Regions from separate parts of the Mesorhizobium sp. M7A.F.Ca.US.010.02.1.1 genome, predicted to be linked through region 4. Evidence: predicted binding sites of a transcription regulator. Region 4 holds the regulator's gene; each other region holds the start of a gene.

What was found. The regulator PhoB, encoded in region 4, activates phosphate uptake and scavenging genes when phosphate is short. The targets are predictions, from matches to a motif close to TGTCATNNANCTGTCAT.
Positions count from the first base shown of each region.
Region 1: ppk2 (polyphosphate kinase 2) is a predicted target of PhoB. The motif match lies at 3,631-3,647, and genes of this name have one in related genera.
Region 2: EOA19_RS27510 (RNA degradosome polyphosphate kinase) is a predicted target of PhoB. The motif match lies at 3,625-3,641, and genes of this name have one in related genera.
Region 3: EOA19_RS18020 (ceramide glucosyltransferase) is a predicted target of PhoB. The motif match lies at 5,219-5,235, and genes of this name have one in related genera.

Region 1 covers NZ_RZRV01000048.1:14,075-21,650, forward strand. Annotated here, with positions in the region: gene EOA19_RS30460 (multidrug efflux MFS transporter) at 1-845, opposite strand, end outside; gene EOA19_RS30465 (GntR family transcriptional regulator) at 1,028-1,693, shown strand; gene EOA19_RS30470 (DUF982 domain-containing protein) at 1,807-2,040, shown strand; gene EOA19_RS30475 (hypothetical protein) at 2,107-2,259, opposite strand; gene EOA19_RS30480 (aldo/keto reductase) at 2,435-3,478, opposite strand; gene ppk2 (polyphosphate kinase 2) at 3,749-4,669, shown strand; gene EOA19_RS30490 (dihydrofolate reductase family protein) at 4,720-5,367, opposite strand; gene hemB (porphobilinogen synthase) at 5,585-6,616, opposite strand; gene EOA19_RS30500 (DUF2066 domain-containing protein) at 6,705-7,481, opposite strand.
Region 2 covers NZ_RZRV01000037.1:53,923-61,498, forward strand. Annotated here, with positions in the region: gene EOA19_RS27485 (amino acid ABC transporter permease) at 1-354, shown strand, start outside; gene EOA19_RS27490 (amino acid ABC transporter ATP-binding protein) at 381-1,184, shown strand; gene EOA19_RS27495 (TIGR02117 family protein) at 1,295-1,963, shown strand; gene EOA19_RS27500 (FAD-dependent monooxygenase) at 2,064-3,296, opposite strand; gene EOA19_RS27505 (zinc-finger domain-containing protein) at 3,316-3,561, opposite strand; gene EOA19_RS27510 (RNA degradosome polyphosphate kinase) at 3,808-6,009, shown strand; gene ppx (exopolyphosphatase) at 6,009-7,544, shown strand.
Region 3 covers NZ_RZRV01000015.1:118,134-125,709, forward strand. Annotated here, with positions in the region: gene EOA19_RS17990 (magnesium and cobalt transport protein CorA) at 1-442, shown strand, start outside; gene EOA19_RS17995 (GcrA family cell cycle regulator) at 563-1,081, opposite strand; gene EOA19_RS18000 (aspartate aminotransferase family protein) at 1,439-2,638, shown strand; gene argF (ornithine carbamoyltransferase) at 2,655-3,566, shown strand; gene EOA19_RS18010 (Hsp33 family molecular chaperone) at 3,645-4,676, shown strand; gene apaG (Co2+/Mg2+ efflux protein ApaG) at 4,724-5,116, opposite strand; gene EOA19_RS18020 (ceramide glucosyltransferase) at 5,360-6,511, shown strand; gene EOA19_RS18025 (BrnA antitoxin family protein) at 6,696-6,923, shown strand; gene EOA19_RS18030 (O-succinylhomoserine sulfhydrylase) at 6,945-7,576, opposite strand, start outside.
Region 4 covers NZ_RZRV01000029.1:14,269-21,844, reverse strand. Annotated here, with positions in the region: gene EOA19_RS24390 (ROK family protein) at 1-42, shown strand, start outside; gene EOA19_RS24385 (HlyD family type I secretion periplasmic adaptor subunit) at 76-1,395, opposite strand; gene EOA19_RS24380 (type I secretion system permease/ATPase) at 1,399-3,126, opposite strand; partial or broken gene EOA19_RS24375 (family 16 glycosylhydrolase) at 3,201-4,623, opposite strand; gene phoB (phosphate regulon transcriptional regulator PhoB) at 5,160-5,849, opposite strand; gene phoU (phosphate signaling complex protein PhoU) at 5,866-6,573, opposite strand; gene pstB (phosphate ABC transporter ATP-binding protein PstB) at 6,600-7,418, opposite strand; gene pstA (phosphate ABC transporter permease PstA) at 7,436-7,576, opposite strand, start outside.

The sequences.
Region 1 (7,576 bases), on a different contig from region 4:
GACAGGATGGCGCCAAGGGCCGCCGCCGACATGACGACGCCTGATATCATCGTGACGCGGCTTTGGTCCGCAATCAACTGCTGCACATAGACGGTGATGATCGGCTCGATCGACATGGTGGCGAAGCTCAACAGCATGCCGGTCGCCAGCATGGCGACGACAGGCCGCTTGTCGGGGATTTGTGCCCAGCCGCCTTTCTGCTTCTGCTTCGACGCGGCGTCTGCTGTTTTCGGCCGGGGATTCTCCTTGATTAGAAACGTGGTCGCCAGGAACGCCAGGAAGATGACGCCGCCGGAGAGGAGAAAGGTGGCGCGGATGCCGATCAGCGGCGGCAGGGCGCCGCCAACCAGCGGACCGACCAGAGCCCCACCCGTGATACCGGCCGACAGCAGGCCCAACGCCCAGCCGGAACGCTCCTTCGGCGTCTGCATGGCGACGAGGATGGTCGATCCCGAGGAATAGCCGCCGGCAAAACCGATCAGCAGCCGCAGCAGCACCAGTTGCCAGACCGTCTGCACCATGCCGGTCAGCGACATGCATATGGCCATGCCGAAGCTGGCGCGAACCAGCATCACCTTGCGGCCGTAGCGGTCGCCGAGACGTCCCCAGAGCGGCGCCACCAGCGCCGCCGCGAAGAATGTCGCGCCATAGGCGATCCCCGACCACTGCACGATCGCCGCGTGGCCCTCGGCGCCGAGCTGCTCGATATAGAGCGGCAGGAACGGCAAAAGCAGCGTCATGGCGACAAGCGTCGAGAACGAGCCGGCAAAGCACACGAACAGATTGCGCCGCCAGTGAATGTTGTAGGTGCTGTCGGTTGCCGGGGGCGTGCTCTGCTGCTGCATGTCATATGTCCTGTCCCAGCAACTCTTTATCGATGGTTGCTGCGGATACCAAATTGGGATACCAAGATGGTGCCCCTGATGGACGCAAGCTTGACCGCTGTCAATGCGACCGTCTCAAACGTGATCGGAAAAGGCGGCCGGCAAGACGATCGCCAGCAACGATCAAAAAATGGAAAACGACAATGTCGCAGATGCAGAGCGTCGAGAAACAGCTTCGGCAAATGATCCTGGGCCTCGAGATCGGTCCCGGCGAGAAGCTGACCGAGCGCTGGATCGAGAGCCGCTTCGGCGCGTCGCGAACCCCGGTCAGGGCAGCACTGCTGCGGCTTGAGACCGAGGGCCTGGTCGGCAGGGACGGACGTGGCTGGACGGTGTCGCCGATCAATCTGGCTGAACTCGAGCAGATCGCCGTCTACAGGGAGGCGGTCGAGGTTGCGGCGCTTCGCCTGACATGCAGCCTGGCGGACCGGAGCGCCGTCGATGTCATCGAGGCGATGCTCGAGTCCTGCGACAATGACACGCCGCGCGAGGAATGGCATCGCGTCGGCATGGATTTTCACATCGAACTGGCGCGTCTGTCGGGCAATGAATTCCTGTTTAGGGCGGTGCGCGATGCCATGACGCGCCTGTCGCGGGCGCGCTGGCTGGAGGTTCGCGACGAAGCGGCCCTTGCCCGCGCCTGGGCTGAACATCGCGCCATTCTGGCGGCCACGCGCCTTGGCGATGCCGATGAAGCCGCGCGCCTGCTCTCGGTCCATATCGTCGGCAGCCGCGACCGACTGGTGACGTCGCTCGCCAACGATCGGCGCGGTCTTCGCGCCAGAGGCTTTGCCGTCGTTGCTGCTTAAAGGTGGATGAAGGGGCGCAAAGCGGCGTCTGGACGTATGCGCACTTTCGCCTCGCTTCGCAGACGCCGATGGCGTAAGGAGCGGCCATGGAAAACAACCGATTTGAAACACCTGTGACTGTGAAGTCAGTCGCAGCGGGAAGCACTCAGCTCTTGCGCACGGCGCGTGAGGCTTCCGACTACCTCCTCAACAGCTGGCCCGGCAAGCGCAGCCCCAAGCATCGGGCGGCCCTGCAGGCCTGCCATGACGCACTGGCCGGCGACAAGCCGGCGATGAACGCCAGGCGCGCCTTCATCGCGGCAGCGCGTGAAGTGGACGTCTTCGTCAGCGACAAGGCGCCGGCCTGACACAAGGCGACATCCGGGGCGGCAATCCGAATTGAGGCGCGGCCCGCATCTGCGGGCCGTTTGCCGTCACTTTGCCGTTTCGGTTTCGGCTTCAGTCTCGTCTTCGGGCTTCGAACGTTCCCTCGCTGCAACCTTGGCTGCCAGCTTCTCGGCCTTCTTGGCCGCCTTCTGGCGGTCGCGTTCCTTGCGTTCCTGATCGTAATTTGGTGGTCGCGCCATATCGGCTCCTTTTCACTGCCTCGCGGCTCTGGTCCTGCCTAGGAGCATTAGCCGTCAAACACAACAGCTGAAGCGATAGTGCGTCGATGATGGCCAGGCTTGCAAGATGCGCGTTGCAATGAAGGGCCAGGCTCGTCATTGCGGCGGCCGATACCTATCGCCGTCGATTTGTCGATCAGATGCCGCTTCGGTCAATCACCAGATCGGCGGCACCAAAACGGTCCTTTGCCGTCAATTGCTGGTGCCAGTAGGGATAGAGCAAGGGCGGCCGGCTCACCACGTCGAGGCGCTCGCGCTCCTCGCCGGAAAGCACCAGGCTTGCCGCAGCGATGTTGTCCTGGAACTGCGTTTCGGTCCTGCCGCCGATCACCAGCGAACTGACAGCCGGCCGGCCAAGCAGCCAGGCCAGCGCCACCTGCGCTGCCGACACCCCGCGTTGCGCGCCGATCTCCACAAGCACATCGACGATCCGCCACAGCCGGTCCTCGTCGCGGATCGGCGGTTCGGACCAGCCGGCGAGCTGCCGGGCGGTGGGGCTGTCACGGCGGTATTTACCGGACAGCAATCCGCCGGCAAGCGGGCTCCAGACCAGAACGCCCAACCCCTGGTCGACGGAAATCGGCAGCAGTTCGTACTCCGCCTCGCGCGCTTCCAGCGTGTAATGGATCTGCTGCGTAACGAAGCGCGGCTGATGATGGCTGTCGCTGATGCCGAGCGCCTTCATCACTTGCCAGCCGGAATAGTTGGAGCAGCCGACATAGCGGATCTTGCCCTGGGCAACCAGCGTGTCGAGCGCGGCGATGGTTTCCTCCAGCGGTGTCACACCATCCCATTCGTGCAGGAAGTAGATGTCGATGACGTCTGTCTTGAGCCGCTTCAGGCTCTTCTCGCATTCGCGGATCAGGTGATGGCGCGACAGGCCTTCATCGTTGGGACCGTTACCGATCCGCATCCGCGCCTTGGAGGCGATCAGCACGTCACCCTTGCGCTTGCCGCCGAGCGCTTCGCCGATGATTTCTTCCGACATGCCGTTCGAATAGACATTGGCGGTGTCGATGACATTGATGCCGGCGTCGATGCAGAGATCGATCATCCGGCGCGCCTCGTCGAGGTCGGTCTTGCCGACAGCCGAAAATGCGCCGGCGCCGCCGAAAGTCATGGTGCCCATGGTCAGCGTCGATACTTTCAGGCCGGAACGGCCGAGAGTGCGGTATTCCATGTCGGTCCTCGCGATTGCATTGAGAAGGGGTTGGGAAGGGCGCCCGAATGTGGCTGCTATTTGTAGGACAATTTGCGCGGTATGTCTCCATGCCAGGGCGGCGGATCGATCATGCCTCGCGGGTTTTTGCAGTGGTGGCGATCAGGTCAGGCTGCAATAAAACCGTCATTGCGGGCCTATATTGAAGTCGGCTCAGGCGTTGCCGTTCCGGGCTGTAAGCCGGGAGTTTGGGGCGCCGATCGACAGAGCTTGCAAGTGGAGCAGCCGATAATGACCGAGCTAAAACAGAATTCTGCGGCCAGGGATTGGCTTGAAGCCGAACTCGCCGACACGCTCGACGAAGACTATGAGCTCGAAATGTCGGAGCCGGCGCTGTCGATGGAGATCGCCAAGATCTACAAGAATTCGCATCCGCCTTCGATCGATCGCATGCAATATTTTCGCGACCTGATCAGCCTGCAGTCCGAATTGATCAAGCTGCAGTCCTGGGTCGCCTATCACAAGAAGAAGCTGGTGGTGATCTTCGAGGGACGCGACTCGGCCGGCAAGGGCGGTGTCATCAAGCGCATCACCCAGCGGCTCAATCCGCGCATCTGCCGTGTTGTGGCACTGCCGGCGCCGACCGAGCGCGAAAAGTCGCAATGGTATTTCCAGCGCTATGTCCCGCATCTGCCGGCCGGCGGCGAGATCGTGCTGTTCGACCGCTCATGGTACAACCGCTCGGGCGTCGAGCGGGTGATGGGTTTTGCCCAGCCCGATCAGGTCGAAGAATTCTTTCACGACGTGCCGGAGTTCGAGCGCATGCTGGTCCGCTCGGGCATTACCGTGGTCAAATACTGGTTCTCGATCACCGACGAGGAACAGCAGATGCGCTTCCTGATGCGCATCCATGATCCGATGAAGCAGTGGAAACTGTCGCCGATGGACCTGCAGTCGCGCGTGCGCTGGGAGCAATACACCAAGGCCAAGGAAGAGACCTTCGCCCGCACCAACATCTCGGAAGCGCCCTGGTTCATCGTCGAGGGCAACGACAAGAAGCGCGCGCGGCTGAACTGCATCGACCATCTGCTCAGGCAATTGCCTTACGAGGAGGTGCCGCACGAGGAGATCACGCTGCCGGAGCGCGTCTTCAACCCCGAATACGAACGCCAGGTGCTGCCGCGCGAGCTTTACGTGCCGGAGAAGTATTGAGATAGACGAAGCTGCGATCTCCCCCTCGAGGGGGGAGATTGGCTCTCCACCTACGCCCGCTTGATGATGACGTGCGTGGCGAGCGGCGTCGCCACCTGCTCGTTGCAGACATAACCGAGCTTGAGCATGTCCAGGCCGGTAAAAAGGTTCTCGCCCGTGCCCAGCAGCACCGGCGCGATCGCCAGATGCATCTCGTCGATCAGTTTTTCCTGCAGATATTGCCGGATGGTGGCGACGCCGCCGCCGACCCGCACGTCCTTGCCGCCAGCGGCAGCCTTAGCCTGTTCAAGAGCTGAATGGATACCGTCAGTGACGAAGTGGAAAGTGGTGCCGCCCTCCATCGTGATCGGTTCCCGCTTGTGATGGGTGAGCACGAAAACCGGCACATGATAGGGCGGGTTGTCGCCCCACCAGCCCTTCCAGCTGTCGTCAGGCCACTCGCCGCGGATCGGTCCGAACATGTTTCGGCCGAGGATCCAGGCGCCGACATTTTCGAAGCTGCGCGCCGCGAACGCCTCGTTGACGTCGGTGGTGCCGCCATCTTGTCCGAGCACCATCTCTCGGAAGGTGCGGGTGTCGACAAACCACTTGTGCAAGGATTCCCCACCGACGCCGAGAGGATTTTGCAGATCCTGATCGGGACCGGCGCCATAGCCGTCGAGCGACAGGGTGAAAGCGTTGACGCGAAGTTTGGACATGCGAGCCTCCTCGATAACCAGTTGTATTTTGCAAGCAGTTGTTTTGTATCAAACTGATTGTGAATTGCAAGCGGTATTTCAAGCGCGAACGAAGCCCAGGCTAGGGGTCAAGCGACCCCCGCTATGGATTCCCCGGCCAGGAGCCGGAAATTGGTAGGGATGTAGAAGCGGATTCGCCGACATTGGTTGCCGCGACCGGTCATCGTCGGAAGAGAAATTACCCCTTGAGCAGCTCCGCCACCTCGGGCGCGAAATAGGTCAAAATGCCGTCGCAGCCGGCGCGCTTGAAGGCGAGCAGCGATTCCAGCATTGCCTTCTCGCCGTCGATCCAGCCATTGGCGCCTGCCGCCTTGATCATCGAATACTCGCCCGACACCTGGTAGGCGAAGGTCGGCATCTGGAACTCGTCTTTCAGCCGCCGGATGATGTCGAGATAGGGCAGGCCGGGCTTGACCATCAGCATGTCGGCGCCCTCGGCAATGTCCTGTTCGGCCTCTCTCACCGCTTCGTCGGAATTGGCATGGTCGATGTAATAGGTCTTCTTGTCGCCCTTGAGCAGGCCGGCGGTGCCCACCGCCTCGCGATAGGGGCCGTAGAAGGCCGAAGCGAATTTGGTCGCATAGGACATGATCGCCACATCCTGGAAACCATTGGCGTCAAGCGCGTCCCGGATGGCGCCGATGCGGCCGTCCATCATGTCGGACGGCGCGATGATGTCGGCACCGGCGGCCGCCTGGATGACAGCAGCGGCGGTCACCTGTTCCACTGTCTCGTCGTTGACGATGATGCCGTCGCGCAGGATGCCGTCATGGCCGTGGCTGGTGAACGGGTCGAGCGCTGCGTCGGTGATGATGCCGATCTCCGGCACCGCATCCTTGATCGCACGGGTGGCGCGGTTGATGACATTGTTGGGATCGAGGATGTGCGAGCCGGTCTGGTCGCGCAGCGAGATGTCGACATTGGGGAAGGTGGCGAGTGCCGGAATGCCGAGTTTTGCCGCGCGCTCGGCCTCCTTGACGGCGAGATCGATCGACAGGCGGAAGACGCCGGGCATGGCGGCGATCGGCTCGCGGACACCCTTGCCCTCGACGACGAAGATCGGCCAGATCAGGTCGTCGACCGTGAGCCGGTTCTCCTGCACGAGGCGGCGCGACCAGTCGGCCTTGCGCATGCGGCGCAGACGGCGGCTGCCGGTGATCTCGTCGACGCCGCGCGCGCCGGCGGGCTTTGCGGGGGTGAATTTGTTCATCGCCAATACTCTCGTTCGGGCAGGCTTTTACCACGAGCTCCCGCCGCTGACCAATGCGGCACGATTGTGCCAGCGACGCGGTCGAGGTCTATTCGGGTTGCCCATTGCCTGACAGAATCTGTGCTGCGCCCCTGATGGCGACACGGAAAGCTTCGTCGAAGCCGACACCGCGCACCTGCCAGATGTAGGTCTTGCCGGCCATGGCCAGCCGCCAGTCGGCGATCCAGCCCAGTTCCTTGTCGCTCCAGATGAGACTGCCGGAAAGCGCTTGGTCGGCGCCGGCCTTCTTCGCGAGTGTGTCGAGCTTTGTCATCTGGGCATTGCGAAGCGCCCGATCGTCCAATCCGGCCTGCGCCAGCTGTGCTGCCGTGGGAAAAGCCACCTGCATGGCCAGCGGTACGGCGGCATTGCCGAACGATTCGCGCATCGGCATGCCACGGTCGCCATCGGCATCGAGCGCGTAATGCATTGTTCCGCGCTCCGTCGCCAAAAACACCGCCAGCCGTGGCCGCGCGGTCAGCCATGGCCTGCTGCCGAGCGAAGCAAGCACCGGGTCGATCACTTCAGGCTTGTACTGGCAGTAAAGGTTGTGAGGCCGGTCGTAGGTGCCTTGATCGTCATGGTTGGGAATGCCTTCCATGCGGTCGCGATAGCGAAAGCCAGCGACGAAGCTGCCGGTCTTATCATGCAATACCGTCATTTCAGGTTTCGCCGGCAGGCGCTGATCACCGGAAATCCGCACCAGAACCGCGTCGAGACAGCGCTTGAAGCCGGACTGGCGGTTCTTCTCGTACTTGCCGTTGACGATGGTCTGCGAACTGTAGAGGTCTTCCAAAGTCCCCGCCATGACAGGGTGAACAGCCAAGCAGATGCTCAGCCCAATTGCCACCGGCGCAAAGCGTGAAAATCGAGTCATAACCAATCGTCCCGTTCGAAGACCCGCCAGAGCTGCGCTGCAAT
Region 2 (7,576 bases), on a different contig from region 4:
GGCGGCCTGCAGGCGATTCCCAAGGGCCAGTATGAAGGTGCCGATTCGCTCGGTCTCGGCTATTGGCAGAAAATGTATTTCATCGTCATGCCGCAGGCGCTGAAACTGGTCATCCCGGGCATCGTCAACACCTTCATCGGCATGTTCAAGGACACCAGCCTGGTCATCATCATCTCGATGTTCGACCTGCTCGGCATCGTCAAACAGAATTTTTCCGATGCAAACTGGGCAACCGCGCAGACGGCGAGGTCCGGCCTGATCTTCGCGGCCTTCGTCTTCTGGCTGTTCTGCTTCGGCATGTCGCGCTATTCAATGTACACCGAACGCCGGCTCGACACCGGCCACAAACGTTAAACAAAAGAACAAGGGGACCCCCTGTCATGGCCACCGAAAATGCCGTCAGCGCCGAAGAGATCAAGGTCAACGCCGCCAAGATGCAGATTTCCACCACCGATGTCGCCATCGACATCATCGCCATGCACAAATGGTATGGCGAGTTCCATGTGCTGAAGGACATCAACCTGAAAGTGATGCGCGGCGAGCGCATCGTCATCTGCGGCCCCTCCGGCTCCGGCAAATCGACGATGATCCGCTGCATCAATCGCCTGGAGGAGCACCAGAAGGGCAAGATCATTGTCGACGGCAAGGAATTGACCAACGATCTCAAGAAGATCGACGAGGTGCGCCGCGAGGTCGGCATGGTGTTCCAGCACTTCAACCTGTTTCCGCATCTGACCATCCTGGAGAACTGCACGCTGGCGCCGATCTGGGTGCGCAAGACGCCGAAGAAGCAGGCCGAGGAAATCGCCATGCATTTCCTCAAGCGCGTCAAGATTCCGGAACAGGCCAACAAATATCCCGGCCAGCTTTCCGGCGGCCAGCAGCAGCGTGTGGCGATTGCCCGCTCGCTGTGCATGAACCCGCGCATCATGCTGTTCGATGAGCCGACCTCGGCGCTCGATCCGGAGATGATCAAGGAAGTGCTGGAGACGATGGTTGGTCTTGCCGAGGAAGGCATGACCATGCTGTGCGTCACCCACGAGATGGGCTTCGCCCGCAAGGTCGCCAACCGGGTGATCTTCATGGACCAGGGCCAGATCGTCGAGCAGAACACGCCGGCCGAGTTCTTCGACCACCCGCGCCACGAGCGCACGAAGCTGTTCCTGTCGCAGATCCTGCACTAGGCCTCGACGGCCACGAAGAGCCCGGCTGAAACACTGCCGGGCTCTTTTGCGTATGGGATAACAGGCGGGCGTTCGTGTCGCGCCGGAGCGCGTTTGCAGGGCCGCCTTTCATGAAAAGACTGGGACGTTTTCTAGGTCTTCTGTTGGTTGTCGTCGCACTCGCCGTGACGACGGGCACCTTCGTGCCACGGCCGCTGTGGCCGGCGGCCGCCGCCATGCCCGCCGCGACGCACCACATCCTGGTGCTGAACAATCCGATCCACACCGATATCGCCATCCCGGTCGATGACGCCGTGCGCCGGCGTTTCCATTTCCTGGTCGACGCGGGCATACCGGCCGACAGGCCGGAGGTCCGCTACATCGTCTTCGGCTGGGGCGGCCGCGCCTTCTACCTGGAGACGCCGACATGGTCCGAGCTGAAGGCGGTGCCGGTGATGAAGGCACTGACACTCGACGCCTCGGTCATGCATGTCGATGTCGCCGGTGACATCGTCGAACCGCGCCCTGATATCGCGGGGTTCGACATCACCGAGGATCGGTTCACGGCGTTGCTCGATTTCATCGATGCGAGTTTCCAGCGGGGACCGGAAGGCCCGATCCTCGTTCCGGACGCAGCCTATTCCAGGTTCGACGCCTTCTACGAAGCCAATGGCCATTTCAACGCACTGGTCGGCTGCAACACCTGGACGGCGGCCGCCTTGCGCATCGCCGGCCTGCGCACCGGCTGGTGGAACCCGCTGCCTGTATCGCTCGGGCTGTCGATGCGGTTGTACAATTAGCGTGAGCATTCCGCGAATTGGCGTCGCGTTCCTTCACACCCCCCTCTGTCCTGCCGGACAGAGGGGGGTGCTGTCCCACCAACCGATTGTGCTTGTACGCTCAGCGTCGAATGATCTTCTGAGCCTGCCACCCATAGAGCCAGTCCAGATCCGCCGCGAGTTTTTCCGACGAGCGCACCTTCAGGAACACATTGCGCGCAATCGCCACTGGACCCGAGGCATGCCAGGCCAGCCGGTTGACAGCGCCGCGTCGAGCGACCTGCGCGACACGCGGCCGCCGTGACTGCTCCCAGACGGCAAGCGCGGCCAGAGGTTCGGCGGGGAAGTCGGCGATGATATCGGCAAGCGTCACAGCATCCTCGATCGCCATCGCCGCACCTTGCGCCGCGAACGGGGTCATCGCATGCGCGGCATCGCCGATCAGCGCCATGTTGCCGGTCGTCCAAGGTTGTTTGCTGTCGACCGTATGGATCGGCCATGCGGTCCACGGGCCGGCCTGCTCGACCAGACGGGCAAGTTCTGCCGCGGTGCCGCGCAGGGCGCTGCTCAGGATCCCGGCGTCGGCGTTGCCGGACCAGCCCTCGGCAATGCGGTCGCCCCTGGTGAAGGCCGCGAGATTGAAGGCCGCACCCTTGCTGACGGGATAGGCCACCATATGGAAGCCGGGATGCAGGAAGGTGGTGACGCAGTCCCTGGCGCCGATGGCGGCAAAGCTCCGACCGGCGGCACTGCCGGCCGCGACCGTGGCGCGCCAGGCCAGTTCGCCGGAGAAATGGTTTCTTGGCGAGCCCTTGGCCGAATCGACAAGTGCGCGCACCGACGACCAGACGCCATCGGCCCCAACCAGGAGGAAGCCCTCGGCCTCGACGATTTTGCCACCGATCTCGGCCGTCGCGGTGATGCCATGCGGGCCGGTGTCAACGTCGCCGATGCGGGCGCCGGTGGTGAGATGGATATCCGGTATCTCGGCAGCGCGCGCGGTCAGTGCGCTCTGCAGATCGGCCCTGTGCGCGACGAGATAGGGTGCCTGCCAGCGCGTTTCGGCGGCTTGCCCCAGCGGCACGCGCGCCAGTTCGCGCAAGGTCGCGGCATCCTTCAACACCACGGCCTCCGGCCGCACCGCCGCCGGCAGCAGCCGGTCGAGTACGCCAAGCTGGCGAAGGATGCGTGTCGCGTTGGGAGAAAGCTGAATGCCGGCGCCTGCCGCTTCCAGGCGCTGCGCCTGTTCGAACACCCGTACCGAGTAGCCGCGTTCGGCGAAAGCCAGCGCTGCGGTCAATCCGGCGACACCCGCCCCGGCGATAACAATTTGCCGGGAGCGCGTGTCGTTCATCGGGCTGGTCGCGAAAGACTCAGGCGGCCTGATCGATGTAGATGCAGCCGGCCGGCAGCGTTTCGGTTGCCTTCAGCTTCGGCGAATAGCGGTAGAGCGTCGAGCAATAGGGACAGACTTTTTCGTTGTCGTCGCCCATGTCCAGAAACACATGCGGGTGGTCGAAAGGCGGATTGGCGCCCGTGCACATGAATTCCTTCACGCCGATGTCGATTGCCTGATAGCCCGCATCGTTCTGAAAATGGGGAATGGAACCGCCTGCCATCGTCGTCTCCTTAACGCAGTCTCGTCTGCATCTGGATCATATTAGGCCTCTTTGCAAGTTCGATGAAATCAAACTGTCGCAAAAGCCTGTCAGAGGATAAGTTAAGCCGGTTAACGCATGGCCCCGAAGACCGACACCGGTTTTCGGCAAGGACCATGCGTCGCCTTGGAGTGGTAGAGCGTCCTTTGCGCGTCCTGAATGACGCGCGGCGCTTTAGCTGGCTGACGGTGTGGAAGAGCGGGAATCATGAACGAACTGAAGCCGGTGCAGAACGAATTCGTGGATGTCGAGGTGGCTCGCCCGGAGGGCGGCAATCCGGACCGGTTTGTCAACCGCGAGTTTTCCTGGCTGCAGTTCAACCGGCGCGTTCTCGAGGAATCGCTGAACCTCAATCATCCGCTGCTGGAGCGCGTCCGCTTCCTGTCGATCTCGGCGGCCAATCTCGACGAGTTCTTCATGGTGCGCGTCGCCGGCCTCGCCGGCCAGGTGCGCGAGGGCATCACGCTGAAGAGCCCTGACGGCCGCACCCCCGAACAGCAGCTCGAACAGCTGCTGCGTGAGGTCGAGCGGCTGCAGGAAGACCAGCAGAAGAGCCTTTCGGCGCTCACCGTGCTGCTCAACAAGGAAGGCATCGAGAGCATCACCCGCGATGCGCTGACCAAGGACGAGAAAATCTGGCTGGAAGACCATTTCCAGGGGCAGGTGTTCCCGGTGCTGACCCCGCTGTCGATCGACCCGGCGCATCCGTTCCCGTTCATTCCCAATCTCGGCTTCTCGATGGCGCTGCAACTGCGCCATCGCAAGAACGGCGAAGAGATGAGCGCGCTGCTGCGCCTGCCGGTAGCGCTGAAGCGCTTCATCCGTCTGCCGGACCGCAAGCATCACGTCCGCTTCATCCCGCTGGAAGAGGCGGTCGGCCTCTACATCGGCAAGCTCTTCCCCGGCTATGAGGTCAAGGGCTCCGGCACGTTCCGCATCATCCGCGACAGCGATATCGAGGTCGAGGAGGAGTCCGAGGATTTGGTTCGCCTGTTCGAAACGGCGCTGAAGCGGCGGCGGCGGGGTTCGGTGATCCGCATCGAATTCGACAGGCTGATGCCTGATGAATTGCGCGACTTCGTCGCCGGCGAGCTTGGCGTGTCGTCCAGCCGCATCAGCGTCTTGACCGGTCCGTTGGCGCTCAGCCAGATTTCCGAGATCGTCGCCGTTCCCCGCGACGACCTGAAATTCACGCCCTACAATCCGCGTTTTCCCGAGCGCATCCGCGAGCATGGCGGCGATTGTTTCGCGGCCATCCGCGAGAAGGACATCGTCGTCCATCACCCCTACGAATCGTTTGACGTCGTGGTGCAGTTCCTGCGCCAGGCGATGGCCGATCCGGAAGTGGTGGCGATCAAGCAGACGCTTTACCGCACCTCCAACGACAGCCCGATCGTGCGTGCGCTGGTCGACGCGGCCGAAGCCGGCAAGTCGGTCACCGCACTGGTCGAGCTCAAGGCGCGCTTCGACGAGGAAGCCAACATTCGCTGGGCGCGCGACCTGGAGCGCGCCGGCGTGCAGGTCGTGTTCGGCTTTCTCGAGCTGAAAACCCATTCGAAAATGTCGCTGGTGGTGCGGCGCGAGGACGGCAAGCTGCGCAACTACGTGCACCTCGGCACCGGCAACTACCATCCGGTAACGGCGCGCATCTACACCGACCTGTCCTTCTTCACCACCGATCCGACGATCGCCCGCGATGTCGCCCAGCTGTTCAATTTCATCACCGGCTATGCCGAGCCGACGGACGAAATGCGGTTGGCGATCTCGCCGTTCACGCTGAGAAGCCGCATCCTGAAGCACATTGCCGACGAGATTGCCTACGCGGTGCAGGGGAAACCGGCGCGCATCTGGATGAAGATGAACGCGCTCGTCGATCCGATCATTATCGACGCGCTCTACGATGCCAGCCGCGCCGGCGTCGAGGTCGACCTGGTCGTGCGCGGCATCTGCTGCCTGAGGCCGCAGGTTCCGGGCCTGTCGGAAAACATCCGCGTAAAATCGATCGTCGGCCGTTTTCTCGAGCACAGCCGCATCTATTGCTTCGGCAACGGTCATGGCCTGCCATCGGACGAGGCGATCGTCTACATCTCCTCGGCCGATCTGATGCCGCGCAATCTCGACCGCCGCGTCGAAACCATGGTGCCGATCACCAATCCAACTGTGCATGAACAGATCCTTGGCCAGATCATGCTGGGCAACATCATGGACAATCAGCAAAGTTTCGACGTATTGGCTGATGGAACCTCCCGGCGCGTCGTGCTGGAGGAGGGCGAGGAACCGTTCAACGCGCAGGAATATTTCATGACCAATCCGAGCCTGTCGGGACGGGGTGACGCGCTGAAGTCGCATGCGCCCAAGCGCATCGCGCAGTTCAAGCGCCGCAAGAAGAACGCAGCAGCGTCCGGCTGATGCTGTCTGATTCCCAGGGCCGGCTGCAGGACCGCCGACCGCTGTCCATCATCGACATCGGATCGAACTCGATCCGCCTCGTCGTCTATGAGGGGCTGGCGCGTTCGCCGACCATGCTGTTCAACGAAAAGATGCTGGCTGGTCTGGGCCGGGGCATCGTTTCGACCGGCAAGCTCGATCCCGAGGCGGTGACGCGCTCGATGGAAGAGTTCCGCCGCTTTCGCGCGCTTTCCGACCAGGCCGGCGCCGAGCATATGTATGTGCTGGCCACCGCCGCGGCCCGCGAGGCGGTCAACGGCCCCGATTTCATCCACCGCGCCGAGGATGTGCTGAAGACCGAGATCCGTGTCATCAGCGGCCGTCAGGAAGCCTATTATTCCGCGCTCGGCGTCATTTCCGGCTTCCACCCGGCCAATGGCATCGCCGGCGACCTGGGCGGCGGCAGCCTCGAGCTGGTCGACGTCAGCGGCGAAGCGATCGGTGACGGCATCACGCTGCCGCTGGGCGGCCTGCGCCTGCAGGACATGGCGAAGAACTCGCTGGTTCAGGCGGCGAAGATCGCGCGTGACGAACTGGCGAAGGCCAAGCTGTTGAAAGGCGGGCAGGGCAGGCCCTTCTACGCCGTCGGCGGCACTTGGCGAAATCTTGCCCGGCTGCACATGGAAATGACCAACTATCCGCTTGGCGTCATGCACCATTACGAGATATCGGCCGAAAGCGCGGCGAATTTCCTCAAGCAGGTGGCCAAGGCCGAGATCGAGAAGGTCAAGGGCATCGAAGGCGTTTCCAAGAACCGCCGTTCGCTGCTGCCTTATGGCGCCGTCGTGCTGCAGGAGATCATGGCGGCGATGCAGCCGTCGAAGATCATCGTTTCGGCACTGGGTGTACGCGAAGGCTTTCTCTATTCGCTGCTCGACGCTGCCGAGCAGAAGTCCGATCCGTTGATTTCGGCCTCTGAGGAACTCGCCCGACTGCGCTCACGCTCCGTCGCCCATGCGCATGAGCTCGTCGACTGGACCGCCAAAACCTTTGCCGCCTTCGGCATCGACGAGACCGAGGACGAGGCGCGCTACCGCCACGCGGCCGCATTGCTGGCCGACATCGGTTGGCGCGCGCACCCCGAATATCGCGGCAAGCAATCGCTCAACATCATTGCGCACGCTTCCTTCTTCGGCGTCGACCATCCCGGCCGTGCTTTCCTGGCCATGGCCAACGCCTATCGTCACGACGGCATCTTCAACGAAGCCATCGCCCCCGAGATCAAGGCGCTGGCGCCGCCGCGTTATCTGGAGCGCGCCCGCGTGCTCGCCGCGATGATGCGCGTCGTCTACCTGCTGACGGCGTCGATGCCCGGCATCATGCCCAGGCTGAAATGGGAACAGCGCGCCAACGGCGTGCTGGCGCTGGTCTTGCCGGCATCGCTGGCCGATCTCTATGGCGAGCGGCCGGCCGGGCGCCTGGCGCAACTGGCCAGGATCACCAACCGCCGGCTGGTGCTGGCCGTCGAAGGTGGGCCCAGTGGGTCGGTGAAGTAGGCGCTGCCTATAGCAGACCGTGTCCTATCTGA
Region 3 (7,576 bases), on a different contig from region 4:
TCCCGACATCGAACGGCTCTATATGCTGCGCCGCGATCTCCTGCGCCTGCGCAATGCTGCGCTTCCGCTGGTCGAAGTCTGCCGACGGCTGACCAGCGCCGAGCTGCCGCAGATACACACCGCCATGCATCCGCTGTTCCGCGACGTCACCGATCACATCCGCACCGTCCAGGAGAAGATCGACAGCCTGCGCGAGGTGCTGGCGTTCGCTTTCGAGGCGAGCTTGCTGGTCGGCCAGAGTCAGGAAACCGCGAACACCAAGAAGCTCGCCTCTTGGGCCGCAATCCTGGCGGTGCCGACGGCGCTCGCCGGCATCTACGGCATGAATTTCAGCGACATGCCGGAACTGAAGATGGAATACGGCTATCCGGTTGTTCTGGGCGCCATCGTGCTGATCTGCACGTTTCTTTACTGGCGGTTCAGGAAGAACGGGTGGCTGTGAGGGTAGGCAGTAGGCAGTAGGCAGTAGGCAGTAGGCAGTAGGCAGTAGGCAGTAGGCAGTAGGGCAAGAAATTCAGAGCATATTGCCCCTACTGCCTAGTCCCTACTGCCCAATCCCTAACTATCGGCTCCGCCGCCGCTCCGATGCCGGCTGGAACGCCACGCGGGCGTGGTACTTGCAGTAGGGTCCGGTTTCGGCGGCATCGTTGCCGCAGAAATGGAAGTCCTCTGAAAGCGGGTCGCCGTTCGGCCATTTGCAGGTCCGCTCGGTCAGCTCGACCAGCTGCAGATGCCGCGAGATCGGCAGCACGACATTTTCGACCGGACGGATGTAATGGCGTGCCACGGGTTCGGCGTCGAACTGCGTCTGCAAGGCGGTCGCGCCGATCGATGTCGTGACATGGCGTGCCGTGGTTGCTGCACGTGATACCGATTTCTGGACGGTTGATCCTTGTGCCGCCTTCTTCTGGCGTGCCGGCGTGGCGGTCGAGCGACCGCGGCCCGACAGTTTCAGCCGATGCACCTTCCCGATGACCGCATTGCGGCTGACCCCTCCAAGCTGCGCAGCAATCTGGCTTGCGCTCAGACCCTCCGACCACAGTTTTCTCAAGAGTTCTACCCGCTCGTCAGTCCAGTTCATGAGACCGCGCTCCTCTAAGCGTGCGGCAATCGGAATCCTTCTCCCGACCCGGCAACATTTGCCGGGGCAGACACCACATATATCTGGTGATTAGGTCCGCCGCACGAAATCTAGTTATTTCTCGACTACAACTACTCTATGCGCTGACTCGGTGACAAGAGTCCCAAGTGCAACACGAATCGGTTTTTTCGGTTTTCCCCAACTTGCCCGGTCGCTTATGAGCCGGCGTCCCGTCAGGGGGCTTGCCGCGCGCCACTACGCGACGTTTTCGTTGACTTCATGGCCGAAAAACAGGATAAGCCGCACAGGCCGCCGCTTTGGCGGCTTTTTTGATTTCCGGTACCGGAGACGCATATAATGAGCGGTTCGGCGCTTTACGAGACCTTTGCTCGCGCACCCCTGGCCTTCGACCGCGGGGAAGGCACCTGGCTGATTACCGACAAGGGCGAGCGATATCTCGACTTTGCCGGCGGCATCGCCGTCAATTCGCTGGGCCACGGTCATCCGCATCTGGTCGCCGCACTCACCGAGCAGGCCGCCAAGCTGTGGCATGTCTCCAACCTCTACGAGATCCCCGGGCAGAACCGGCTCGGCGAGCGGCTGGCCGACGCCACCTTCGCCGACAAGGTGTTCTTCACCAATTCCGGCGCCGAGGCGCTGGAATGCGCGATCAAGACGGCACGGCGCTACCATTTCGTCAACGGACATCCCGAGCGCTTCCGCGTCATCACCTTCGAAGGGGCCTTCCATGGCCGCACGCTGGCGACCATCGCGGCCGGCGGCCAGTACAAATATCTCGAGGGCTTCGGCCCCAAGGTCGAAGGTTTCGATCAGGTCGGCTTCGACGACATCGACGCCGCCGAAAAGGCGATCACGCCGGAGACGGCCGCGATCCTGATCGAGCCGGTGCAGGGCGAGGGCGGTATCCGCCCGGTGCCGACGCAGTCGCTGAAGCGGCTCAGGCAATTGTGCGAGCAGCACGGCCTGCTGTTGATCTACGACGAGGTCCAGTGCGGCATCGGCCGCACCGGCAAGCTGTTCGCGCATGAATGGTCAGGTGTAACGCCAGACATCATGGCGATCGCCAAGGGTATTGGCGGCGGCTTCCCGATGGGCGCCTGCCTTGCCACGGATGAAGCGGCCGTCGGCATGACCGCTGGCGTGCATGGCACCACGTTCGGCGGCAACCCGCTTGCCATGGCTGTCGGCAACGCCGTGCTCGATGTCGTGCTGGAAGACGGCTTCCTCGAAGATGTCCAGCGCAAGGCGCTGCTGATGAAGCAGGGGCTGGCGTCGGTCGCCGACGAGTTTCCCGAAATCATCGAGGACATCAGGGGTGCCGGGCTGATGCTCGGGCTCAAATGCGCCATGCCCAACACCAAGGTGAACATGGCCTTGCGCGACCAGCACCTGCTGGCGGTTCCGGCCGGCGACAACGTCATTCGCCTGTTGCCGCCGCTCACCGTCACCGACGCCGAGATCCATGACGCGCTCAACCGCATTCGCGCCGGCGCCAAGGGCCTGGCGGAGGCGATCACTTCCGCCGCGGCGAAGTAATCCGGAACCATTGCTGATGTCAGTTCGCCATTTCACCGATCTTTCCGCCGTTTCCGAAGGCGATCTGCGCTTGATGCTGGACGATGCGGTGGTGCGAAAGGCCCGGCTCAAGGCCGGCGAGCGCACCAAACCGCTCGAAGGCAAGGTGCTGGCAATGATCTTCGACAAGCCGTCGACGCGCACGCGCGTCTCCTTCGACGTCGGCATGCGGCAGCTCGGCGGCGAGACCATCATGCTGACCGGCACCGAGATGCAGCTCGGCCGTTCCGAGACCATCGCCGACACCGCCAAGGTGCTGTCGCGCTATGTCGATGCGATCATGATCCGCACCACCTCGCATGAGCGGCTGCTGGAATTGACCGAGAACGCCACCGTGCCGGTGATCAACGGATTGACCGACGATACCCATCCCTGCCAGTTGATGGCCGATATCATGACCTTCGAGGAGCATCGCGGTCCGGTCGCCGGAAAGACCATCGCCTGGACCGGCGACGGCAACAATGTGCTGCATTCGCTGATCGAGGCCTCGGCGCGATTCCGCTTCAACCTCAACGTCGCCGTGCCCGAAGGCAGCGAGCCGGCGCAGAAGCACATCGACTGGTCGCAGGCGCACGGCGGCAAGCTGCACTTCACCCGCTCGCCCGAGGAGGCCGTCGACCAGGCCGACTGCATCGTCACCGATTGCTGGGTGTCGATGGGCCAGGAGCATCGCGCCCGCGGCCACAATGTGTTCTCGCCCTATCAGGTCAATGCCAAGCTGATGGCGAAGGCCAAGCCGGACGCGCTGTTCATGCACTGCCTGCCGGCGCATCGCGGCGAGGAAGTGACAGACGAGATCATCGACGGACCGCATTCGGTGGTCTTCGACGAGGCCGAGAACCGGCTCCATGCCCAGAAGGCCGTGCTCGCCTGGTGCCTCGGCGCTTGATCTCCGGAGGTGTGATGCCTATCTGCGGGCCATCACGCAAAAACAGCGCGTTTCGACGCATGCGCCCCGGAGGGCGGCATGGCCGCGCCCCGGAGCTTTGTCATGTTGGAAACCTATCAAGTGACTGAACATCACCCCAAACTCGGCGAATTCGGCTATGCCGGCGACGATCACGTCGTGCCGTTCGAGGTCGGCCCTCTCGATGTGCGAGGCCGCACGGTCCAACTCGGGCCGATGCTGGACGCCATCCTCAGCCGCCACGATTATCCCGAGCCGGTCGCCCGCCTGCTGGCGGAGGCCTGTGTGCTGACCGTGCTGCTCGGCACTTCGCTGAAGTTCGAGGGCAAATTCATCCTGCAGACCCGCACCGACGGGCCTGTCGACATGCTGGTCGCCGATTTTTCCACGCCCTCGGCATTGCGCGCCTATGCGCGTTTCGATGCCGACCGGCTGAAAGCGCTGGTCGCGGCCGGCGAAACCTCGCAGCAGACGCTGCTCGGCAGCGGCGTGCTGGCGCTGACCATCGACCAGGGCGCTCACACGCAGCGCTATCAGGGCATCGTCCAGCTCGACGGCGAGACGCTGGAGGATGCTGCGCGCACCTATTTTCGCCAGTCGGAGCAGATCCCGACGGATCTCAGGCTGTCGGTGGCCAAGCTTTTGACGCCCGGTCCTGGCGGTGCCCGCGAGCAGTGGCGCGCCGGTGGTATCCTGGCGCAGTTCCTGCCGCAGTCGCCCGAGCGCATGCGCGTCCCGGACCTGCCGGGTGGCGATGGCGATCCGCGCGAGGAGGTCCACGACCCGGTCGACAATTCCTGGCAGGAGTTGCTGGCGCTGCTCGGTACGATCGAGCCGACCGAACTGATCGACCCGACGATCGGCGCCGAGCGGCTGCTCTACAGGCTGTTCCACGAGCATGGCGTGCGCGTCTTCGGCGGCGTTCCGGTCGCCGACCAGTGCTCGTGCTCCAGGGACAAGATCCGCGGCATCCTCGAGGGTTTTTCCGCGCAGGAGATCAAGGACAGTACAGAGGACGGCGGCATCCACGTCGCCTGCGAATTCTGCTCGAAGCAATATGACTTCGATCCGGCGGAATTTGCGGCCCAGTAGAGAAAAAACCACGCCTCACTGGCCGCGGAGCGGCCGGTGAGGCGAAATCAATTCACCGTCCGCCGCGTCCCCGGCAGATCCAGCGAAAACGCCGGAATGGCGATGTCGAACGTCTCGCCCCGCTTGTTGCGCATCGTGTAGTGCCCGACCATGATGCCGGATGGTGTCGAGAGCGGGCAACCGGACGTGTACTGGTAGCTGTCGCCGGGATTGAGTTCGGGCTGGTCGCCGACCACGCCGGGGCCACGCACTTCCTCGACCCGGCCGGTGCCGTCGGTGATGTGCCAATAGCGCGACAGAAGCTGCACGAAATCGTCCGACTGATTGTCGATCGTTATCTGATAGCCCCAGACATAGCGGTTCTCCGAGGGATCCGAGCGGTCCTCGAGATAGAATGGCCTGACCTGCACTTCGATGTTGCGCGTGACGGCGCTATACATAAGCGGCTCCAAAACAATCCGGTAACTTTCGGCGCTCCACGCGGGCTGGTCAACGGTGCGCGTCCTGTCATTGCGGACCGAACCGCAGGTGGCGGCAAAGAATGTCATTTAAGTGACACATGACAATGATGGTGTGCGCCGACCAGTGCCGCGCGACTCGGGCGCTCTGTCGAACTGTTGAATCGGTCGTCATGCCAGCCAGATTGTTCTGGCGGACCGGTTTCCTGGAGTGACCGGATCTCGATGGAACTCACTCTCATAGCCGCCACGCTTTCAACTGCCCTCATTCTCTCAAATCTCGCCAGCATCGTGCTCGCCGCTTCGCGTCTGAAACGGCGCCGCACAATTGCGCCGCCGGCCGGCAAGCCGCGGCCGGTGTCGATCGTCGTGCCGTCGCGCGGCGTCGAGCCGTTCACGCAGGAGACGCTGGAGCGCGCCTTTTCGCTCGACTGGCCGCGCTACGAGCTGATTTTCTGCGTCGCCCATGCCGACGATCCGGTGGTCAAATTGATAAACAGGACGATCGTCCGGTTTCCGAAAGTGCCGGCCCGCCTGCTTGTCGGCGACGACCGCATCAGCGCCAATCCGAAACTCAACAATTGCGTCAAGGGCTGGGAAGCGGCGCGGCACGACTGGGTCGTCCTGGCCGATTCCAACGTGCTGATGCCGAGGGACTACATCCAGCACCTGATGGCTGCCTGGCGGCCCGGCACCGGCCTTGTCTGCTCGACGCCGATCGGCTCGCGGCCGGCCGGCTTCTGGGCCGAGGTCGAATGCGCTTTCCTCAACACGCTGCAGGCGCGCTGGCAATATGCCGGCGATGCGCTCGGCCTTGGCTTTGCCCAGGGCAAGAGCATGCTCTGGAACAAGCCGATGCTCGACGCCAATGGCGGCATCCGCGCGTTGGCCGCCGAGATCGCGGAGGATGCCGCCGCGACCAAGCTGGTGAACAGCCTCGGCTTGCGCGTCAATCTCGTCGCCGCCCCCTTCGAGCAGCCGCTTGGCCGGCGCTCGTTTGACGAGATCTGGTCGCGCCAGGCCCGTTGGGCGCGCCTGCGTCGCGTCACTTTCCCGCTGTTCTTCGCACCCGAAATCCTGACTGGCGCCGTGGTGCCGCTGGTGCTTGCGCTGATTGCCGCAGCCAGTGCCGGTTTCAGCCTCTGGGCAACAGCCCTTGCCGTATTGGCGGCCTTCTACCTTCCGGAGTGCGCCCTGGCCTGGTCCAAGGGCTGGTACCTGTCGCCACGCATGGTCGCTGCGATCGTGGCGCGCGACCTGATCCTGCCGGCGATGTGGGGGCGCGGCTGGCTCGGCGGCGCCGTCGACTGGCGCGGCAATGCGATGATCATCGGCACCAAGACGGCCGAGCTGGAAGAGACGCCGTCCGGCGCCTGAAGCGACTGGCCGGTCTGATCCTCTGGGATAATTATCGTATATACAGAAATGCTGTATTAGGCTCTATTTTTGTGTATACATAATTTATGTCGAAAACCTCTAAGACGATCGTACGCCGCGAGGCTGCTGCGCCCCAGCTGTCACGTGCTGACGCTTTGGCTTGGCCAAAAAGGCGCTTGCCGCAATGACCGACGAAGAAGATGCCAAGATCACCGCTGCGGCCGAAGCCGATCCGGATGCTCAGCCAACCGATGCCGTTTCGCGCCGCAAGGTTGGCCGGCCGCCGCTTGCCCGGCCCAAACGTGCCGTACAGCTACGCCTCGACGCCGACGTTCTCGACCGCTTCAAGGCCGCTGGCGATGGCTGGCAGACCCGCATGAACGAAGTGCTGCGCAAGGCGGTCGGCCTGTAATCCTGTGACGACGCTCGCGCGCTACCTGGCCTTCAGCGCCTGCGCGATGTCCTCGAGCAGATCGTCGGTGTCCTCCAGGCCGACCGAAAGCCTGAGCGTGCCCGGCCCGATGCCGAGCTCGGCGCGCGCCTCGTCGCTGAGGTTCTTGTGCGTCGTCGTCGCCGGGTGGGTGATCAGGCTCTTGGCGTCACCGAGATTGTTGGAGATCAAGACGATGTCGAGCGCGTTCTGCAAGGCAAAGGCCGCCTGCTTGCCGCCCTTGACGTCGAGGCAGATCAGCGTCGAGCCGCCCGCCATCTGCTTCTTGACGATATCAGCCTGCGGGTGGTCGGCGCGGCCGGGATAGATGACGCGGGCGATCTCCGGCCGCTCGGCCAGGAAATCCGCGATCCGGCCGGCACTTTCCGTCTGCTGGCGCACGCGCAGCGGCAGTGTTTCCAGGCCTTTCAGCAGCGTCCAGGCGTTGAAGGGCGACAGGCTTGGGCCGGTATGGCGGAAATAATCGTGCAGGTTCTCGTCGATCCACTTCTTGTCCGACAGGATCACGCCGCCGAGACAGCGCCCCTGGCCGTCTATGTGCTTGGTCGCCGAATAGACGACGATATGGGCGCCGAGCTGCAAGGGCTTCTGCTGCAGGGGCGTGGCGAAGACAT
Region 4 (7,576 bases):
GGCGTGCAGGCGAGAGGGAGCGCCGGAAAGAGCGTGGCGTGAGGACCAGGGTCAAAATTGCGCGGTCCGCAACATCTACCGCTCCTTGAAAGCGCGCGCGAAGGAATCGCGCATCGGCCGTACGAGATACTCGAAGAAAGTCCGTTCGCCGGTGCTGATGAACGCTTCTACCGGCATTCCAGGGTAAAGCTGCTCCGCTTTCACGCCGGGCGGCAAGTTGGCGGCAATCTTCAGCTTGGCGCGGAAATAGGGTTCATGCGTAGCCTGATCGATAAGCCGATCTGCGGAAACCTGTGTCACCATGGCTGAAATCTCAGGGGTGAGCCGCATGTTCAACGCTGATAGTCGCAGTCTTGCCGGCTGGCCGACACGAACCTGGTCAATGTCTTTCGGCGGCAGCCGTGCATCGACGATCAAGCCCGATGCCGTAGGCAGAATCTCCATGATCTTCTCGCCGGGGGCAATCACGCTGCCCTTGGAATTGTAGGTGGACGATACCACGATGCCCGCCGCCGGCGCCTTGATCGTCGTCCGCCGCAGCACTGCCTCGGATGCCCGCATCTGTTCGTCAATGTCAGCCAGCGAAGAACGTACCTCGTCGAGTTTCGTCAGGGCTTCCTCCACGCGTTGCGTGGTCAGGCGCTCTATCTGCTCCTGGGCTTCGACGATCTGGGTGTTGGCCGATGCAAGATTTGCCTCCAGCGCCCCTGCCTGCCCGACGAGATCGGCCTCGCTACGCAAAAGCTGTGAATATTCAGTGCGATTGGTGAGGCCCTTGTCCAAAAGGCTGGTCTTGATGCCGAGTTCTTTCTTCACGACTTCGGCCTGTTGCTCAATGGCCTGTTTCTGGGCCTGCAATCCGACAACAGACTGGCGATGCATGGCAACCCGTTGCCTGAGGATCGATTGTTCCGATCGAAATCGGGCGAGCCTGGCGTTGAATTCCTTCTGCTGTTCTTGAACCAGGACCTCGAAATTGTGTTGGAACGGTGCCGGCGCAGCCTCTGTGATTGGCGCAAGCCGATCCAACCCGTCGCGTTCCGCCTCCAGCCGCGAGGCGCTGGCCTTCAACGCGATCGACTGTCTCGTCAGCCGGTTGAGTTCGGCTTGCGCGGCTGTTCGATCCAGCAGGATCAGTTCCTGGGCCTGTTGCACCCGATCACCCTCATGGACGAGCAACTCTTGGATGATGCCGCCCTCGGGATGCTGGATGAGGATGTTCCCGCCTGTCGCCGAGATTGTGCCTTGCGTGATGACCGCGCCGGACAACGGTGCACTGACCGCCCAATAGCCAAAGCAACCCATCAATATCGCCATTGCCGCGTATCCGGCGAATGCCACCCGGCGAATGTCGGTGCGTGCTGTGCCTTCCCGGACGAGGCTCTGTGCTGTCATCTTCTACGATCCAAAGCGGACACTATGAGGGGTGCCGCGGTTCGTCGTTGCAAAAGACCCTGTCACCGCCATGCTGCGCTGTGGGGCAAGGCCGATGCCGGCGATTGGCTGCCGCATCACGTCGCCGCTTGGACCGAAGGCTTCGATCACTCCGCTGCGTAGAAGCATCACGCGGTCGCAGGCTGCGGCGACCGAAGGGCGGTGCGTTATCACGATTGTCGTAACGCCCGCCGCTTTCGCGGCGGCAAGCACTTCTTCGAGCGCGGCTTCGCCGCTGCCGTCGAGATGGGTACTGGGCTCATCCAGAACGAGAACATGCGGATTGCCGTAAAAAGCGCGCGCCAGCCCGATCCTTTGGCGTTCGCCGCCCGACAGTGTTCTGTCCGACGAACCTATTCTGGTCTGATAGCCGTCTCGCTGCTCCAGTATCAGCTCATGCGCCCGGGCATTCTTTGCTGCCTCGACGATAGAGGCGTCATTCGCATCGGGTTCAAAGCGGGCGACATTTTCCGCGATCGATCCGGGAAAGAGCTCCACCTCCTGAGCGAGATATCCGATATGCCGGCCAAGCTGCTTCTCGTCCCAGGTTCTGAGATCGGCGCCATCAATCCTGACGCAGCCGCTGGTTGCCTGAATCGCACCGACAAGTAATCTTGCCAGGGTGGACTTGCCGGCTCCGCTCGGACCTATTATCGCCACCGCTTCGCCTGCGCCGATGCGGAAGTTCAGTCTCTTGATGATGGGTTCGGTGCCGGGTGTGGCGTTCGGCGCGACAAAGATGAGGCCCTGCACGACAATTTCGCCGGACGGGTCCGGCAAGGTCAGTTTTTGCGCAAGCGCCGGATGGGCGGAAAACGCCTTGTCCAACCGCTTCCACGATCGTCTGGCGTCGACGATCTGCCGCCATGACCCGATCAGTTGGTCGAGCGGCTGCAGCGCGCGGGACGACACCAGGGAAGACGCGAAGATCATGCCGGCCGTCATCTTCCCTTGCAGCACGAGCCATGCTCCGACACCCAGTATTGCCAGCTGAAGCATCATGCGTACGGCTCGCGACGTTCCACTGAAAATCGCGTTGGCCATCGACGAACGGTCATGCAGGACTAGCGCCTCCGCCACGTGCCTTCCCCACACTCGCGCGGCGTTTTGGATCATGCCCATGGCGCGCAGCGTCTCTGCATTCCGGGCAAAGGCCTGCTCCGACAGGCTGGCAACAGCCGAGCGTTCCGCCGACAAGGCATCATTCCTGCCGATGGCAAACTGATTTGCCACGACCATCGCAAGCAACAGCCCAGATCCCGCCAGCGTAAGCCAGAACAGCATAGGGTGGATGAGGTACAGCAGGGCGAGGAAGAACGGAGCAAACGGCAGGTCGAACAAGACCGCCGCGCCGCGTGACCTGATGAAGGCGCATACCGAGGCAAGGTCGCGCAGTGGAGACAGGGCCGCTCCCGCAGCGTACTTAGCCTCCAGCGAGACGGCGAATGTCCTCGCGCCCAGTCTGTTGTCGACAATGGCTGCAACGCGCTGCGTGTAAACGGAGCGGACCGCATCAAGGAGACCGAGAAAGGCGAGTGCGAGAACCGCGATAGCAGAGAGGTAAAGAAGCGTCTCGACGCTGGAGGAAGGCAGGACGCGGTCATAGACCTGCAAGAGATAAAGGGGGATCACCAATAGCAGGATGTTGATGAGGAACGAAAAAACGCCGACATCGGCGATGGCGCGCCTCAAGACTGCCCGCAGATCAGACCGTGCAATCATTCCCGCGCTCCTAACGGCTCATGGCCCCAACATAAGGGCGTCGCTTAGACCGAATGGTCGCCGGCGATGTCCAAGGGGTGGTGCTGCAGGTCGTCCAGCGTATAGGCGCGGATGTAGTCGATCTTCATCTCCGCTGGCGTAGCCAGATGGTCAGGAGGCTGGCCGGCAATGCCGCCCACCGCGAGATTGGCCAGCATATACATGGGATCGTGCATGTCGGCCGGCGTCGCTGCTTGAGCGACCTTTACACCATCGTAGGTCCAGACAAGCTCATCCTTCGTCCAGAGCAGGCCATAGGTGTGGAAACCGTCGGTATCCGCAACGTTCACCGTTGACGAAACCTTCGTGTGCGCTCCCGTCTCATTGGAATGCGCCGTCATGTAGAGCGTGTTCGGGTCCTGGCCGCGCGTTTCGACAACGTCCAGCTCCGGCGGCCACGATCCGTCCTCCGGAAGCAGCCAGAACGCCGGCCAGGCTCCGGCTGTTTCAGGAAGATCCGCCCGCATTTCGAAATAGCCGTAGGTTTGCGAGAAGGTGTCGTGGGTCGTCAGGATCCCCGAGGTGTATTCGTAGTTGTTGATCAGAGGCTTGATGTCCTCCGGCGCCTGCGCGGCGGTGATGGTGAGGACGCCGTTCTCAACGCTGAACGGATGGACCGAACTCGTCGGGCCATAATTGGCGTCGATATACCACTGCAACTCACCATTGCTGCTCAACGTGCTGCCGTTCGGCGCTCCCCACCAGAAATGAATTCCAGGTGCCGTCCTGCCCGTCCCGAAGGCTCAGCGTGTTGAAATCGTCGGAGAAGGACAGCGTCATTGCGGACTTGTCGATCGGAAGTTCGAACTGGGTGGGCTGCAGCTTGTCGATGGTCGTATTCTTGAACACCAGGATCTCGTCGGATCCGAGGTTCAGCATCACGTTCGATTCCACCTGGACCATCTGTGAACGGACGGCATCGAACGAAGTGAAGTCGTAGCCGTCAAGCCGGACCGCATCGGTCGCACCGAAGTCGAAGATAAGATCGCTTCCATTACCTTTGGAGATGGCGAAAGTATCGGCGCCATCGCCGCCGATCAGGACATCATTTCCCTTGCCGCCATCCAGCGTCTGGTGACCCGACCCGCCCTTGATGATGTTGTCCACCGCATTTCCGAACGCAAATCGGTTGGTGCCGGTAACGACGAGGTTCTCGAAATTGTCGGGGAGCTTGTAGCTCATCCATGTGTCGATCGTGTCGATCCCTGCCCCAGGATCCTCGACCACCTTATTGTTGGTGGAATAGAGATGATAGTAGTCGTCGCCGGCGCCACCGTAGATCGTGACAGTGACGCCGGTGTCTCCCCAGAAGGAGTCGTTGCCGGAGGTGCCATGCAGTTCCGGTCCAGACCCGGTGGCCGAGAACCAATGAGTGGAAGCGCCGGTGTAGGCAAGAGGGATGCCCTTGGCGTTTAAGACCGTGCTCATCAGAAATCCTTCCTCATGGTGTCCGACCTGGTCAAAGGTCCCGCGACCGCTTCCAAGCAACGCTGCAAAGAACGAGATCGTTCCACGGAATCGTCATTAGATCCGAGATCGCATTGAACAATCGACGGACAAGCGATGAATAAAGAGGAGAGGACTCGCAATAATTTGAAGTAATTTATTAAAATTGTATATTTCTGCAGAATGCGCGTCATCCGACGAACGTATATCTAAATTAACTCAAAGTCATTCTTGCGTGGCTTTCTGGTCGGAGCCTGCGGGCAAGATGGCGACGTACCAAGTAATTCGCCGTGGTTCCTGCGGCCAGCCGGGGCCCAATAGAGAGTTTGGGAGATCGAGGAACGCCAGAAGCTGCCTGTCGCTTTGGTCCAAATGCAGTCATTCGAAACCTGATGAGGATGACCGCTCCTGTCGTCACGTGCTCGCTCCCCATCGATGAGACGAGTGCAACATTCCACCGGCTGTTGGCGACCGCGTGCTAATCGAGTTTTCCCGATCTATCGGGACGGAACAGCCACCTAGTCTTCCCTGATCGCGTAGCCCGCCCCACGGATCGTGCGGATGACATCAGGCATGCGGCCGTTGTTGACCGCCTTGCGCAGCCGCCCGACATGTACGTCGACCGTGCGCTCGTCAATGTAGATCGTTTCGCCCCAGACATTGTCGAGCAACTGGCTGCGCGAGAACACGCGGCCTGGATGGCGCATCATGAATTCGAGCAGGCGGAACTCGGTCGGTCCGAGCCGGATCTCGCTCTTCTTACGATAGACCCGGTGCGATTCACGATCGAGCAAGATGTCGCCGACCTTTAGCACGCTGGACAGCACTTCCGGCTTGGCGCGGCGCAACAGCGCCTTGACCCTGGCCATGAACTCCGGCGTCGAGAACGGCTTGACCAGATAGTCGTCGGCGCCGGTCGAGAGGCCGCGCACGCGGTCGCTTTCCTCGCCGCGCGCGGTCAGCATGATGATCGGCAGCCGCTCGGTCTCTGGGCGCATTCTTAGCCGGCGGCAGAGTTCGATGCCGGAAACCGCCGGCACCATCCAGTCGAGCACGAGAAGGTCGGGAACGTTCTCCTGCAGCCGGATCTCGGCCTCGTCGCCGCGCGTCACCACCTCGACCTGGTAACCTTCGGATTCAAGATTGTAGCGGAGCAGCACGCCTAGCGGCTCCTCATCCTCCACCACCATGATGCGTGGTGCGATCATCGGCTGGTCACCCCTGTTATGCCGCTGGCGCGGACATTGCCGTCTCGTCCTGCTTCGGACGATTGGCTGGCAACTGCGTGCCGGTCAAAACATAATAGGCATTTTCGGCGATGTTGGTCACGTGATCGCCGATCCGCTCGAGGTTCTTGGCGCAGAACAACAAGTGCGTGCACGCCGTGATGTTGCGGGGATCTTCCATCATGTAGGTCAGCAGCTCGCGGAACACCGAGGTGTATTTGACGTCGATGCGTTCGTCATTGTTTCTGAGCGTGGCAAGCGCTGCCGCGTCAGCGGCGGCATACTCGTCGACGACCCCCTGCACCTGGATCAGCACCAGTTGCGCCATCGCGTCGATCGAATGCGAAAGGTCGTGCGGCGTGACACTCAGCCCGACAGTGCCGACGCGCTTGGCGATGTTCTTGGCAAGGTCGCCGATGCGCTCAAGGTCGCCGGCCATGCGGATCGAACCGACCACCGCACGCAGATCGTTGGCCATTGGCTGGCGCTTGGCGATCAGCGTGATGGCGCGATCGTCCAGCTCGCGCTGGCGTGCATCCATGATGGCATCATCGGAAACCACGCGCTGCGCCAGCGCATTGTCCGAATTGAGCAAAGCCCTGGTCGAGCCACTGACCATCGAGCGGGCGAGATCGCCCATGTCGCGGATCAGCTGGCTGATCTGCTCCAGATCCTCATCGAAAGATGCGACGGTATGTTCACCCATGATCTTCGTCCCTCGTATGCCTGAGCTCAGCCGAACCGGCCGGTGATGTAGTCCTGGGTGCGTTTGTCGTCGGGGGTGGTGAACATCTTGTCGGTGGCGCCCTCCTCGACCAGATAGCCTAGATGGAACATCGCGGTGCGCTGCGACACGCGTGCTGCCTGCTGCATCGAATGGGTGACGATGACGATCGTATAGTTCTGACGCAGTTCGTCGATCAGTTCCTCGACGCGAGCAGTGGCGATCGGGTCGAGCGCCGAACACGGTTCGTCCATCAGGATCACCTCGGGTGACACGGCGATGGCGCGTGCAATGCACAGACGCTGCTGCTGGCCACCGGAAAGACCCGTGCCAGGTTCTTGCAAACGGTCCTTGACCTCGTTCCAGATCGCCGCCTTCTTCAGGCTCGACTCTACGATCTGATCCATGTCGGCCTTGCGCTTGGCCAATCCGTGGATGCGCGGACCATAGGCAACGTTCTCGTAGATCGATTTGGGGAACGGATTGGGTTTCTGGAACACCATGCCGACGCGCGCCCTGAGTTCGACGACATCGATGTTCTTGTCGTAGATGTCTTCTTCGTCGAGCGTTATCTTGCCGGTTACCCGTGCTGAATCGATGGTGTCGTTCATGCGGTTGAGGCAGCGCAGGAAGGTGGACTTGCCGCAGCCGGAGGGGCCAATCAGCGCCGTCACCTGGTTCAGGCGGACGTCGAGATCGACGTCGAACAGCGCCTGCTTCTCGCCATAGAACACGCCGACCTTGTCGCCGCGCATTTTGATCACTTCGTTCGACTTCATCTTGTCGCCCACTGCGTTTTCAAGGGACTGTTCGGTCATGATGTTCATACCAAGATGCCTTTTTTCTACCAGCGCCGCTCGAACCGACGCCGAAGCACGATCGCGGTGATGTTCATGGCCATGAGGAAGACGAGCAGGATGATGATGGCGCCGGACATACGCTCGACGAAGGCGCGTTCGGCCTCGTTCGCCCACATATAGATCTG